Regions from separate parts of the Streptomonospora sediminis genome, predicted to be linked through region 3. Evidence: predicted binding sites of a transcription regulator. Region 3 holds the regulator's gene; each other region holds the start of a gene.

Evidence for each region. Region 3 encodes LexA, which represses DNA repair genes until DNA is damaged. Its sites were predicted from a motif close to TCGAACANNTGTTCGA; they were not measured.
Region 1: ACYVD5_RS13525 (DNA polymerase III subunit alpha) is a predicted target of LexA. The motif match lies at 2,665-2,680, and genes of this name have one in related genera.
Region 2: ACYVD5_RS02035 (DUF6504 family protein) is a predicted target of LexA. The motif match lies at 2,249-2,264, and genes of this name have one in related genera.

What each region holds. Positions count from the first base shown of each region.
Region 1 covers NZ_BAAGYZ010000067.1:74,243-78,505, reverse strand. The annotation lists gene ACYVD5_RS13525 (DNA polymerase III subunit alpha) at 1-2,525, opposite strand, end outside; gene ACYVD5_RS13520 (metal-dependent transcriptional regulator) at 2,928-3,668, shown strand; gene ACYVD5_RS13515 (aldo/keto reductase) at 3,718-4,263, opposite strand, start outside.
Region 2 covers NZ_BAAGYZ010000005.1:316,397-320,659, reverse strand. The annotation lists gene ACYVD5_RS02050 (STAS domain-containing protein) at 152-523, shown strand; gene ACYVD5_RS02045 (class I SAM-dependent methyltransferase) at 641-1,279, shown strand; gene ACYVD5_RS02040 (NUDIX hydrolase) at 1,320-1,790, shown strand; gene ACYVD5_RS02035 (DUF6504 family protein) at 1,961-2,236, opposite strand; gene ACYVD5_RS02030 (TetR/AcrR family transcriptional regulator) at 2,828-3,472, shown strand; gene ACYVD5_RS02025 (M48 family metallopeptidase) at 3,492-4,263, opposite strand, start outside.
Region 3 covers NZ_BAAGYZ010000089.1:10,285-14,547, reverse strand. The annotation lists gene ACYVD5_RS17690 (hypothetical protein) at 59-652, shown strand; gene ACYVD5_RS17685 (alpha/beta hydrolase) at 725-1,804, opposite strand; gene lexA (transcriptional repressor LexA) at 1,969-2,739, opposite strand; gene ACYVD5_RS17675 (LysM peptidoglycan-binding domain-containing protein) at 3,148-3,816, shown strand; gene ACYVD5_RS17670 (1-phosphofructokinase family hexose kinase) at 3,854-4,263, opposite strand, start outside.

The DNA.
Region 1 (4,263 bases), on a different contig from region 3:
GCGCGGTTGGCGACGTCGTTCAGCGAGGAGTAGGGGCGTCCGGCCACCAGCGCCTCCACTTCGGCGTCGGTGATGCCTTTGACGTCGGCGAGCGCGGCGCGGATGCCCAGCCTGCCCTGCGGTGCGGGTTCGACCTGCCAGTGGCGGCCGGAGCGGTTGATGTCGGGGCCCAGGACCGGCACGCCGAAACGGCGGGCGTCGTCGATGATGGCGCGGCGCGGGTACATGCCCGGGTCGTGGGTGAGGACGCCGGCGTAGAAGGCCGCCGGGTGGTGGCGTTTGAGCCAGGCCGACTGGTAGGTGGGCAGCGCGAACGCTGCGGCGTGGGCCTTGCAGAACCCGAACGCGCCGAAGGCCGAGAGGATCTGCCAGACCTCCTCGATGACCTGCTCGCTGTGGCCGCACTCGCCGGCCATGGCCGTGAAGCGTTCGCGGACCTGTTCTTTGCCGGCGTCGGTGCCCAGGCGGCGGCGCATCGCCTCGGCCTGGTCGAGGCCGCAGCCGGTCATGGCGTGCAGTACTTCGTCGACCTGTTCGTGGAAGATGACCACTCCGCCGGTGTCGGCGAGCATTTCGGTCAGGACCGGGGTGGGGGCGCGGGGGGTGCGTTCGCCGTTGCGGACGGCGATGAAGGGGGTGATCATGTCGCTGTTGACCGGGCCGGGCCGGAACAGGGAGATGTCGGCGATGAGGTCGTCCATGCCGGCCGGGCGCAGCCGGCTGAGGAGTTCGCGCTGGCCGGGCGATTCGATCTGGAAGCAGCCCAGGGTGGCCGAGGAGGCGGCCATCGCGTAGGTGGCGGGGTCGTCGGCGGGTAGCGCGTCGAGGTCGATGCGGGTGTTTTCGGTGCGTTCGGCCTCGCTCAGCGCGTGGGTCATGGCCGACTGCATGCGCACCCCGATGACGTCGAGTTTGATCAGGCCCATTTCTTCGACGTCGTCCTTGTCGTACTGGACCATGTCGTAGCCGATGCGGCTGGGTTCCAGCGGTGCGCGGTCGCGCAGGGAGGCGTCGGAGACGACGATGCCGCAGGGGTGCAGCGCGATGTGGCGGGGCAGCCCGTCCAGGCGTTCGGCCAGCCTGAACAGGGTCTGCACCGGGTAGTCGGCCAGGCCGCCGGAGCGCAGTTCGGGCAGGTCGGTGCTTGCCGAGCGGATCTGGCGGGCGCGGATGTGGGGGAAGGCCTTGGCCAGCACGTCGATCTCCTGGGGCGGGATGCCCATGACCGAGCCGACGTCGCGGATGGCGCTGCGGGCGCGGTAGGTCTCCATCATCGATACGCAGGCGGCGTCGGGGTAGGCCTCAAGGATCACCTGGTAGGCGTCCAGGCGGCGGGCCGATTCCACGTCCAGGTCGATGTCGGGCAGTCCGGTGCGGCTGTCGGTGAGGAAGCGTTCCATCAGCAGCCCGTGGGCCAGGGGGTCCACGGCGGAGATGCCGATGAGGTGGTTGACCAGGCTGCCGGCGCCCGAACCGCGGATGGAGCAGCGGATGCCCTGTTCGCGGATGCGGTGGGCGATGTCGGCGACGGTCAGGAAGTAGGCGGAGAACCCTTTGCGTTCGATGGTTTCGAGTTCGCGGGCCAGGCGGGAGCGGGCGCGCTCGTCGTTGTCCAGGCCGCGCCGGGCCATGCCTTCGCGGCAGGTCAGCCACAGCCGGTCGCGGGCGGCGGGGATTTCGGGCAGGTGGGGGCGGTCCATGCCCAGGTCGGTGCCGGGGTCCAGGCGGCAGGAGGCGGCAAGGGCGCGGGTGCGGGCCAGCAGCCGGCGCACGGCGGTGCGGTCGGGGCCGCAGATCCGTTCGGCGACTTCGGCCATTTCGGCGGTGCTTTTCAGGTAGGCCTGGCCGCCGCCGTGTTCGGGCGGCGCGTCGCCGCCGCCGGGCAGCCAGCGGCGGGCTTCGTCCAGGACGCGGGCGACCTCGGCGCCGGAGCGGCGGGGGTAGCGTACGGCGTTGCCCAGCACCGCCAGGGTGCGGGTCTCCTCGGCCAGCCGCAGCATCGCGGTGGCCCGGCGGTGCTGGCCGGGCCCGTAGTGGTCGACCAGTTCGACGGCGGTTTCGGCGATCTCGCGCCAGCGGTCCAGGCACCGGCGGGCGCGCTGGAGGTGGTGCTGGGCCGCGGCCAGGCCGACGTCGGATTCGGGCCCGGCGAGGACGACCAGCCCGTCGGCGTGGGCGGCCAGTGCCCTGCGGGAGACGGCGGGCACCCCGCGCGCCCCTTCGGCGTGGGCGGCACTGACCAGCCGGCACAGCGATGCCCAGCCGGTCCGGCCGCGGGCCAGGACCGTGATCCGGCCGCCTTGGGGGGCGGCCACGGCAAGGTTGGCGCCCAGGACGGGGGCGATTCCGGCCGCCGTGCAGGCGCGCACGTGTTTGACGGCGCCGTAGAGGCCGTCGCGGTCGGTCAGCGCGAGCATGTCCATGCCCAGTTCGGCGGCGCGCTCCACCAGTTCGTGCGGTGGCGCGGTGCCGTGGCGCATCGACGCCGCCGAGGCGGTATCGAGGTGGACGAAGGCGTCGGCCATCAGCGGCGGCCTTTCCGGTGCGCCGCTGCGGCGAGGTGCGGTGTGGCCATGGTTTCCCCCCGTTGCTGCGGCCAGGGCGGCGCGGTTTGGCGCACGCCCGGGGAAGACAGGCCGAAATCCGAAACTTTTGCCGAACAGGTCGAACACTTGTACGACTTACGTGGAATGCTACCGCACGGATGATCATGGATAAAACCGTGACCTGGTAAAACATTCGCCGCGGTTGCCGTCCGGTGCCGCAGAGGGCGCGGCGGCGGGGGTTCCACTCCGGTGCGGCGGCGGGCACGTGGCCCAGGCCGCGCCCCGCGGCGCGGCACCGCTCATGCGCACGGGTGGCGCGCGGGTGCGGTGTTGGTTCGTTGGGGCCGCGCCGCGGGGCGCGGGCGCGATACCGTGGCGATCATGGGGAACGCATCCGAGCGGCCGTCCACCTCGGTCGAGGACTACGTCAAAGTCATATACGACCTGCAGGAACGCGGTTCCGGTCCGGTGACCATCTCGGCGATGGCCGAGCGGCTGTCGGTGTCCAACTCCTCGGTGTCGGGGATGCTGCGCAAGCTCGGTGAGCTGGGGCTGGTGTCCCACCGCCGCTACGGCGCCGTCCACCTGACCGAAACCGGCGACAAGGCCGCGCTGGCGGTGCTGCGCCGCCACCGGCTGCTGGAGACCTACCTGGTCGAGGCGCTGGGCTACTCCTGGGACGAGGTCCACGACGAGGCCGAGATCCTCGAACACGTGGTCTCCGACCGGTTCGTCGACCGCATCGCCGAGCACCTGGGCGATCCCGCCGTCGACCCGCACGGCGACCCCATCCCCTCCCGCGAGGGCCGCGTCCCCGAACGCACGACCCAACTGCTGTCGGCGGCCGAGGCCGGTACGACCGGGGTGATCGTGCGGGTCAACGACTCCGACCCCGATCTGCTGTGCCACCTCGCCGAGCAGGAGATCGGGATCGGGATGCCCATCGAACTGGTGGAGCGCCGGCCCTTCGGCGGGCCGCTGATCGTGCGCATCGGCGCGCCCGGGGCCCAGCGCGAGCAGGCGCTGGGCCTGCTGGCCGCCGAGGCGCTGTGGATCGCGCCGGCCCGCGAGGACGACCCGCACGGCCACCACGGCGGCGACGGGCACCAGCCCACCGGGTAGGGCCCGGCCCCGGGCCGCGCCCGCCGACCGCGCCCCGGGGCGGCGCCGGTCAGCTTTCGCTGGCCAGCGAGCCCATCAGCGGCTCGGGGTAGCGCTCGCCCGCGGCCGCACCGGCCGGCACCGCCTGCTCGATCTCGGCGATCTCGGCCGGGCCGAGTCCGACCTGGGCGGCGCCCAGCGCCTCGGCCAGCCGGTCGCGCCGGCGCGCGCCCACCAGCGGCACGATGTCCTCGCCGCGCGCTGCCACCCACGCGATGGCCGCCTGGGCGGTGGTCATGCCCTTGGCGTGGGCGACGGCGCCCAGCGCCTCGGCCAGGGCGAGGTTGTGCTGCAGGTTTTCGCCTTGGAAGCGGGGGCTGAAGGCGCGGAAGTCGCCCGGCGCGGTCGTGCGGTCGCTGTTCCAGTGGCCCGAGAGCAGGCCGCGGGAGAGCACCCCGTAGGCGGTCACGCCGATGCCCAGTTCGCGGGCGGTGGGCAGGATCGACTCCTCGATGCCCCGGGAGACCAGCGAGTACTCGATCTGCAGGTCGGCGATGGGGTGCACGGCGGCGGCGCGGCGCAGGGTCTGGGCGCCGACCTCGGAGAGCCCGATGTG
Region 2 (4,263 bases), on a different contig from region 3:
GCCCCCGTTCACCGGCGCCGGCCGCTCCGCAGCCCGCCCGCACAGGCCGCCGCCGCAAGGGAACGCGGATGGACCCCTACCGAAATCCGCTGTTTTCCGTAGGGTGAGCAAGGGGACCCCTCATCGACACGTGGGGCTGGGAGGAGTGAACGTGCACAGGCTTGGGCTGAGCACCCGGGTCGATCACCACAGCGTGATCGTGAGCATCGAGGGCGACCTCGACATCGCGACCGCCGACGACCTCCACGAGCATGTCCTATCCGCCATCGACAAGCACGGGCCGTGGTTGATCCTCGACCTGACGGGGCTGGAGTTCATGGACTCCAGCGGCCTGAACGTCGTCATCAGCGCTTACCGTGCCGTCAAGGAGCACGGTGGCAGCCTTGCGCTGGCCGCACCGAACGAGCGGGTGACCAAGGTCGTCCGCCTTGTCGGACTGCACCGGCAGGTTCCGGTCCACAACTCCGTTTCGGCGGCGGTCAACGCCATGGAACTGCTCGAAAGCAAGCAGCAGGCGGGCTGATCCAGCCCGGCCCATGGCCGACCGCGCTGCGGTGTGCTGCGGCGCCCCGGTCATCCGGGGCGGCCGCGGTGCCCCGCGATCCGATACCCGTCCTGCGCCTGACTCGGAGCCTTTGGCGTGGACCTGTCGTGGAACCACAATGTCCACTACCACGAGCACCTACTGCGGCATGTGCCCGGCCACTGCGTGCGCGCCCTCGACATCGGCTGCGGCGCCGGGCGCTTCGCCCGCCGCCTCGCCGGGGTCTCGGCCCGGGTCGAGGCGATCGACCCCGACCCCGCCATGATCGGGCAGGCCCGCCGGCGCACCCCGCGGCGGCTTGGCATCCGTTACGCCCGCACGGCGTTGGCCGACTACGGGATCGCGCCGGGCACCTACGATTTCATCTCCGCGATCGCCTGCCTGCACCACATGGATTTCGCCGAGTCGGCGCGCGCCCTGGCCCGCGGCCTTGCTCCCGGCGGTGTGCTCGCGGTTCTCGGCCTCTACCGCGAGCAGACCGCAGCCGACCACGCCACCAGCGCTGCCGCCTTGGTACCGCAGTGGGCGATCGGCGCGGGGTTGTATGCCGCCCGCGCCGTCACCGGGATCAGCGATCCCTCGCCTGCGCGGCAGCCGGGCATGCCGGTGCGCGAACCCGCGATGGGCCTGCGCGAGGTCCGCGCTTCCGCTGAGCAGGAGCTGCCCGGAGCCCGCGTGCGGCGCCTGCTTTTCTGGCGGTTCTCGCTGGTTTACGTGCGCCCCGTCACGGTCTGAGGCCGGGCGCGGGTTCGGGCGCATGGGTAATGTCGGTGCCATGCCCACACCCGAATTCATCCTGCGCCTGCGCAAGCACGTGGGCCACGACCTGATCTGGCTGACCGGTGTGACGGGCGTGGTCATCGCGGAATCGGGTGAGGTGCTGCTGCACCGCCGCGCTGACGACGGTTCTTGGAGCACCCCCGGCGGCATCCTGGAGCCCGGCGAGCAGCCTGCCGCCGCGCTGGTGCGCGAGGTCGCCGAGGAGACCGGTGTCGATGTGGTGCCCGAACGGGTCGCCAGTGTTGTCACCGAGCCGCCGTTCACCTACGAGAACGGCGACCGGGTGCAGTTCCTCGACATCACGTTCCGCTGCCGCCCGGTGGGCGGACACGCCCGGCCCGACTACGAGGAGTCGCTGGAAGTCGGCTGGTTCGCCCCCGACCGCCTGCCGCCGATGAACGAGCGGATCATGCGCCGCATCGGCCACGCCCGCCAAGAGGGTGCCGCTTTTTACGAGGAGCCCTAAGCCCTGGTCGATCGGGGCTGCCCGCATGCCGCGGGCGGCCGGGGCGGGCGGCCGACCCTGCGGAAATGCCCAAAAAATCAAAGCTGAGATGGGCATTCCTGCAGATCGTCAACGGAAAACCGACATAACGGGCGCACGGGCGGCGGGCGGGCCGGACGCGGGTGGCGGGATCAGGCCCACAGGCGGCGCATGGTCCAGTGGCCGGTGGAGTTGTCGCAGGTGATATCGGCGATGCTGAGGTCGCCGTCCTGGGATTCGGCGGCAACGCGGACCAGCCGCACATCGGTGGCCGTGGCCTGCCCGCCGCGGGGCGCGGGATCGTCGCCCGGGCTGGCCCAGGAACCGATGATGCGCCGTATGCGGTAGGTGCGGTCGCGCCAGGCAAAAAATGCCGGGTGGCCGCCGGTGGTCGATCTGACGTCGATCCGTTCGTTGTAGAGACTCACCCGGCCACTGTATCGAACAAGTGTTCGAGTTCGCATGGGGTGTGGAAAACCCGTGTCGCCCGCATCCGGCGACCCGGCCATCCACCGGCCAGGACGTGACCAGCGCGCACACGGTCCGCCTGGGCCGCGCGGTCCCCGGTTCGGAACCGCCGCCGCGGCGCCGGCGGCACGTGCCGCCGACAGGACCGCCGCCGAGTACCGGCGAGTGCCGGGGAATGCCGGCGAACACTGCCAGTGCGTCCGGCTAGGCGTATCCGGCATGCCTGCGCACGCGACCGGCCGGTATCCGCGGGCGCGCGGCCCGCGGCGGACGCACCGCACACCCTACGGGTAGCGTCGGCTCCGCCGCCGGTGCGTGCACCGCTGTGCCCCGGTTCGGTGCGTGCCGAAACCCTGGTGACCTGCGAGTGTTCCGCCGCACCCCGCCGCCCGGATGTTCCGGCGGCGACGGCCGTTCGGCGTGTCGCGCGATGGTGCCCGCGGGGCCGCAGTCGCCGCGGAGCCCGATCCGGCACCGAGCGGCCGGCCGGTCCGTATACCTATGCTGGAAGCGGCTGTTACAAAGCCGCAGACCGGAAGACGGGACGACGCATGCAGAAGACGGACGGCCGACAGGACTCGGCCACCGCGCCCGACCGCAGGCTCGCGGTTCCCGACCGGCTGCTCTCGGCCGCCACCCGGCTCTTCGCCGAACAGGGCTTTGAACGGACCTCCGTGCAGGAGCTGGTTGCGGCCGCCGGGGTCACCAAGGGGGCGATGTACCACTACTTCGCCTCAAAGGACGATCTGCTGTTCGCGGTCTACCAACGCGTGCTGTCGATGCAGATGGACCGGTTGAACGGGTTCGCCGACGCTGAAGGGCCCGTGCAAGAGCGGCTGCGGCAGGCGGCGGTCGACGTCGTGCACACCACTGTGGAAAACCTCGACGACACCCGGATCTTCTTCCGGTCCCTGCACATGCTTTCGGCCGACCGCCGGGCCGCCGTGCGCAAGGAGCGCCGCAAGTACCACGAGCGTTTCCGCGGGCTGATCGAAGAGGGCCGGAGCGAGGGCGTGTTCCGCACCGACGTGCCCGCCGACCTCGCCGTCACCCAGTTCTTCGGCGCCGTGCACCATCTCAGCACCTGGTACCACGCCGAGGGCGAACTCAGCGGTGCCGACGTGGGCGCCTACTTCGCCGACCTGTTCCTTGCGGGCCTGCGCCCCGATGCCCGGCCCCGGCCGCAGAGCCCGTAGCCCGGTGGCGGAGCAAAGGTCACAGGAACACCTGCCCGGGCCGCGTGCGGTCGCGGATCGCGGCCATGCGCCTGGTATTCGAGGGGCGGCTGGACAGCAGGTTGTACAGGAACAGGAACGGCCCGCGGTCGGTGCGCGCCCGCTCGGCCATCTCGCTCATGTTCACCTGCGGATAGAGGTGCCCGCCGCCGGCCAGCAGGCGGACGGCGTGCACGCCTTCGGGGCAGTGCGCGTGTGCATGGTTGTCGGCGGTGTACTCCATCGCCCGGGATAGCGAGGCGCCGAGCACGGGCACCAGCCGGCCCGCCGCCGTTCCGGCGCGCAGCAGGTAGGACGTGTGGCCGGCTGCAATGTGGCCCAGCTGGTGGGCGACCAGGAAGCGCAGCGCCGCGGGATCGCGCAGGCTGCCGCCGAATTCGAACAGGTCGCTGGAGATGACGATGTAGCTGCGGGTTCCGTGCCCGGACGCCCAGGCCCGCAGGCGGCCGGTGCTGGGGCACACGTAGGCGTCCGGTGCGCTGCTCAGCCCCATTTGCGCGCTCATGCGGCGGATGGCGTGTTCGGCCTCGGGGAACTGGGTCGGGGAGATGCGGACCGACTGCGCCCGCTGTTCGGCGAGGAGCAGGCCGCGCCTGACCCAGCAGCCGCCCGGGAGCCCGGCGAGCACGAGCGCGGCCACCCACCACGCCATGCCCTCGGCCGTCAACAGGGTGTGCACGGCCAGCGCGAGCACGCAGGCGGTCACCGCGAACGCGGCCGCAGTGAGCGGCCACTCCCATGGGTTCCGCGCG
Region 3 (4,263 bases):
GGCGCCGCCCGAGGCGCCGCCGATCCAGTCGGCTCCGGCACAGAGCCGCGGCTGCGCCATGGCCGCGGTCGCCGCCCTTGCCGCAGTGGTACTGGTGCTGGCCGGAGCAGGGGTGTGGGCGATCGTCACGCTGGGCTCGGCGGTCGGCGGCGCCTACGAATCCGCGCCCGACTGCTCGGTTGCCCCCGCCGACACGCTCGACAACCTGGTCCCCGCGCGCGAGACCGAGCTGGACGAGCGCATAGCGGGCTTCGACAACGAGAGCCGCGACGGCTACGAATGCCGCTGGGCCACACCTGAAACCGCGACCGAGGTGCCTGCCGTGGCCCGCCTCGTGCTCGTGCGCTACGGCGACCGCGCCGGCGCCACCGGCACCGAGGCCGCCTCCGATGCGCTCAAAGCGGCGGCCCGCGGCAAGTCCCCGCAGGAACTCTCGGGACTCGGCGACGAGGCCAAGGTCTGGAACGAGTCCCTGCAGGGATTCAGCTGGGGCTGCACCGCGGTGCGGATGTCGAACCTGTACCTGATGGCCTGCCATACCGCCGCGGTGAACTACCAGGCCAGCGAGTCCATCCCCGAGGGCGAGGCGCTCGCCAACGGGGAATCGCTGGCCCGCGCCGTGGCCACCGAGATCGAGCAGGGCGACTACTGATAGGTGCCTATCCGGCCGCAGCGGCGACCGGACGGGCACCTGGCACGGTTTCCTCCGGTGTGGCGCCGCCCGTCACACCCCGGCCGACTCCAGGAACCCGTGGACGGCAGGGGCGACCTCGGGCGAGAACCGGCGTTCGGCATCCAGCACGGCGGCGCCCGGAGCGTCGCTGTACCTGCGGAACACGTGGTCGGCACCATCGATCCGCACGCGCCGCGCCTGGGGCAGGCCCGTCATGAGGCGGTCGACGCTGCTGCGCGTGACCTGGGAGTCGGCCGAACCCCGCAGCACCAGGACAGGGGTGTCCCGGGGTACGGCGCGCGCCGAATCCACCGGGTCCGCGGCGTCGATGGTGCGCAGGAACGGTGCGGTCTGCGGGCCGAGGATTTCGCTGATGCCCTGCGGCAGGTCCGACTGCTGCAGGTCGCCGCCGTCGCGGACGAGGGAGATGGCGTAGCGGATGTCCGACAGCGTCTGGGTGGCCTGGGCGAAGTCCATGGAACCGGCGGCCTCGCTCTGGCGGACCTGCTCGGTGAGCTGCCGGTCGAGGACGTCGAGGTAGCGTTCGCCGGGCGGCGCGGCCAGGATCAGCGCCTGCGGCCCGGGCCCGCTGACGGTCTCGTGCGCGCGCAGGGCGAACAGTGCCCCCTCGCTGTGGCCAAGCACCATCAGCCGCGACGGATCGACCTCGGGCCGGCCGGCCAAGTGCTCGTAGGCGTCGGCGACCTCCTGCTCGAACACGCCGTAGCCGATGGGGGTGTCCTCGCCGTGTGAGGCCATGCCGGTGTCGCCGCTGCCGAGCTTGTCGTAGCGCAGCGAGGCGACCCCTGCATCGGCGAGCACGCGCGCGAAGTTCCTGTTGGTACCCGCGTCGGGGCGTCCCGGGGCGTTGCCGTTGCGGTCGGTGGGACCGCTGCCGGAGATGATCAGTGCCGCGGGCAGGCCGTCGCCATCGCCGGCGCCGGGTGGCAGCGCCAGCGTGCCGTGGAGGGTGTCGGGACCGCTGGTGAAGGTGATGTCGTGTTCGCGCGGGCTGATGCCGGGAGGTTTCGCGGTCGGCTGCTGTTCGCCGGTGGCGCAGCCGGCGACGAGCAGCGGCGCCAAGAGCGCGGCCAGGATCCGGGGCATGCGTGCGGTGGAGCGGACGGGCATGCACCTACCGTATTGCCCGCCGTGCCCGCAACCGGCCGCGGTGCGGGCGCGGGCCGGGATAACCGTTGGGTTCCGAAAAGGCGACGAGTCCGTGATCTACACCGAAGATCACGGACTCGTGCCAAAGCGAGTCAGACTCGTTATTCCGGGCCCGGTTTGGGTCTTTAGACCCGGCGGAGTACTGCCACGACCTTGCCGAGAATGGTGGCCTCGTCGCCGATGATGGGCTCGTATTCGGCGTTGCGGGGCAGCAGCCACACGTGGTCGGCATCGCGCTTGAACGACTTCACCGTGGCCTCGTCGTCGAGCAGCGCGGCGACGATATCGCCGTTGTTGGCCTCGGGCTGCTGGCGGACAACGACCAGGTCACCGTCGGTGATGGCGGCATCGACCATGGAGTCGCCGACGACGTTGAGCATGAACAGGCGCCCCTCGCCCACGAGCTGCTTGGGCAGCGTGAGGACGTCCTCGATGGATTCCTCAGCGAGGATCGGGCCGCCCGCGGCGATGCGCCCGACCACCGGAACGTCGGTGGCGCGCGAGCCGTCGGACTCGGGTTCGTCTTCTTCGAGGCGGTCCCAGGAGCGCACCGGCGGCTGGCCCGGAATGCGAATTTCGACCGCTCGTGGGCGGTTCTGGTCGCGGTAGAGATAGCCCTTGCGTTGCAACACCTTCAACTGGTGCGCCACACTGGACGGACTCGATAGCCCCACCGCGTCGCCGATCTCCCGGATGGACGGTGGATATCCGCGCTGCCGCACATAGCGGTGGATGCAGCTCAGTACGCTCTGCTGGCGTGCAGTGAGCTTCGGTGCGTTCGCGGCGCCGTCAGCGGAATCCTGCGGATCGGCGGGTGGCGCGGCAGTGGACCGGAGTGCGGTGACGGACCCCCCGCCCGCGTGAGGTTCCTGGGTTCCGTGGTTCTCCTCCGGCACGGCCGGCCTCCTCGGCGGTCGGTTGTTCTCTGGGTGCGGCAATCGGTGCGGGCGTCAGGCGGATCCCCCGAAAACGCGGGAGACGGCTAGTCGATCTGTGCAGCAGCGGTAGCGAGCGGCAGGCCACCTGGAGTGGCACCGCCGATACCGCGGCGAAACATGTCCAACGGTAGTCCGTGCAACCGGCAATATCAAACAAACGTTCGAGATGGTGCTGAAAAATTCGCTCGAATGCGGTAAGAATCGAACGTTAGTTCTAACGAACTGGCGTACGAAGGTGAGGGCAGTGTGGTCATGACTGTGTCTGCGGCTGAATCCGCCTCTGCATTCGACCCCCCCGTACCCTGGGCCGATACGCCCAGTGACAGCTCATCGGGCCGGGCCGGCAGGCGGCCGAGACTGACATCCGTGCCGACCGGCCAACCGGTGCAATCCCCGACCGAATCCCCGTCCGAAACTCCCGGCAGCACGGGCGGCTTAGACGTCGCCGCTTTAGGTACGGCCGCCCGCGACGGCGCGCTGTTCGACTGGGCGCAGCAGGTCCCGGAGTGGCGCGGCGCGGCCGCCGCCCGCGTACCGGCCCCGCGGCGCCCGCAAGCACAGCCGCTGCAACCCGCGCGGCCGGTACGGCCCGCGGACCCCGCACAGCCCGCGCAACCCGGTCGGCCCGCCGATCCCGTCCCCCAGCAGCGGCCGCGAGCCGCCGCCCGCCCTTATACCGCCGCACCGCCGCTCAGCCCCGCAGCGCGCGAGCTGTGGTACGTCCGGCTCACCCGGCGCGGCCGCGTCGTGGCGGTCTCGGCCGCCTCGGTGCTCGCCACCGCCGCACTCGCCGGATTGTTCATCGCGGTGGCCACCGCCGGCGCTTCCGCTTCTGGAGCAGCCGCCGAATCCGCCCTCAGCGGATCGGGGCCCGCCACGGTCGTGGTCCGCGACGGCGACACCCTCTGGTCGATCGCCGAACGAGTGCGGCCCGGCCACGACCCGCGCAGCACCGTCCACGAGATCGTGCGCGAGAACGAGCTGCGCCGGTCCGAACTCGAACCCGGCCAGGAACTCGTGATGCCCGACTTCTAGCGCAGAGGTGGCCGCCCGGGCGGCCACCGCCGGCGGCTCACTGCTCGGTGGCGGGCCAGTTCCCCGGCGGGTCGGCGACCACGGTCGCCGCCGACAGGTCGACGTCCTCGGGCGCAGGCACCGCGGTGCCGGGCTGGGCAACTGCGGCGGCGCCCCACGCCACAGCGTGGCGCAGCCGCTCGGCGGGAGGGCCCTCGGCCGACAGGTAACCCGCGAGCGCGCAGTCGCCCGCACCCACGGTGCTGCGCGGCACGGCCACCGGGCTCCGCGCCCACCAAGTGCGCCCGTCCTCGACCAGTACGGCGCCGCAGGGCCCGAGGGTGACCAGCACCGTGCGGTTGCCCCAGCGGACCACCTCGCGGGCAGCGGCGGCGACCTCGCCGACGGTCGCCAGGTCGCGGCCCAGCAGCGCGCCCAGCTCCTCGCGGTTGGGTTTGAGCAGCGCGA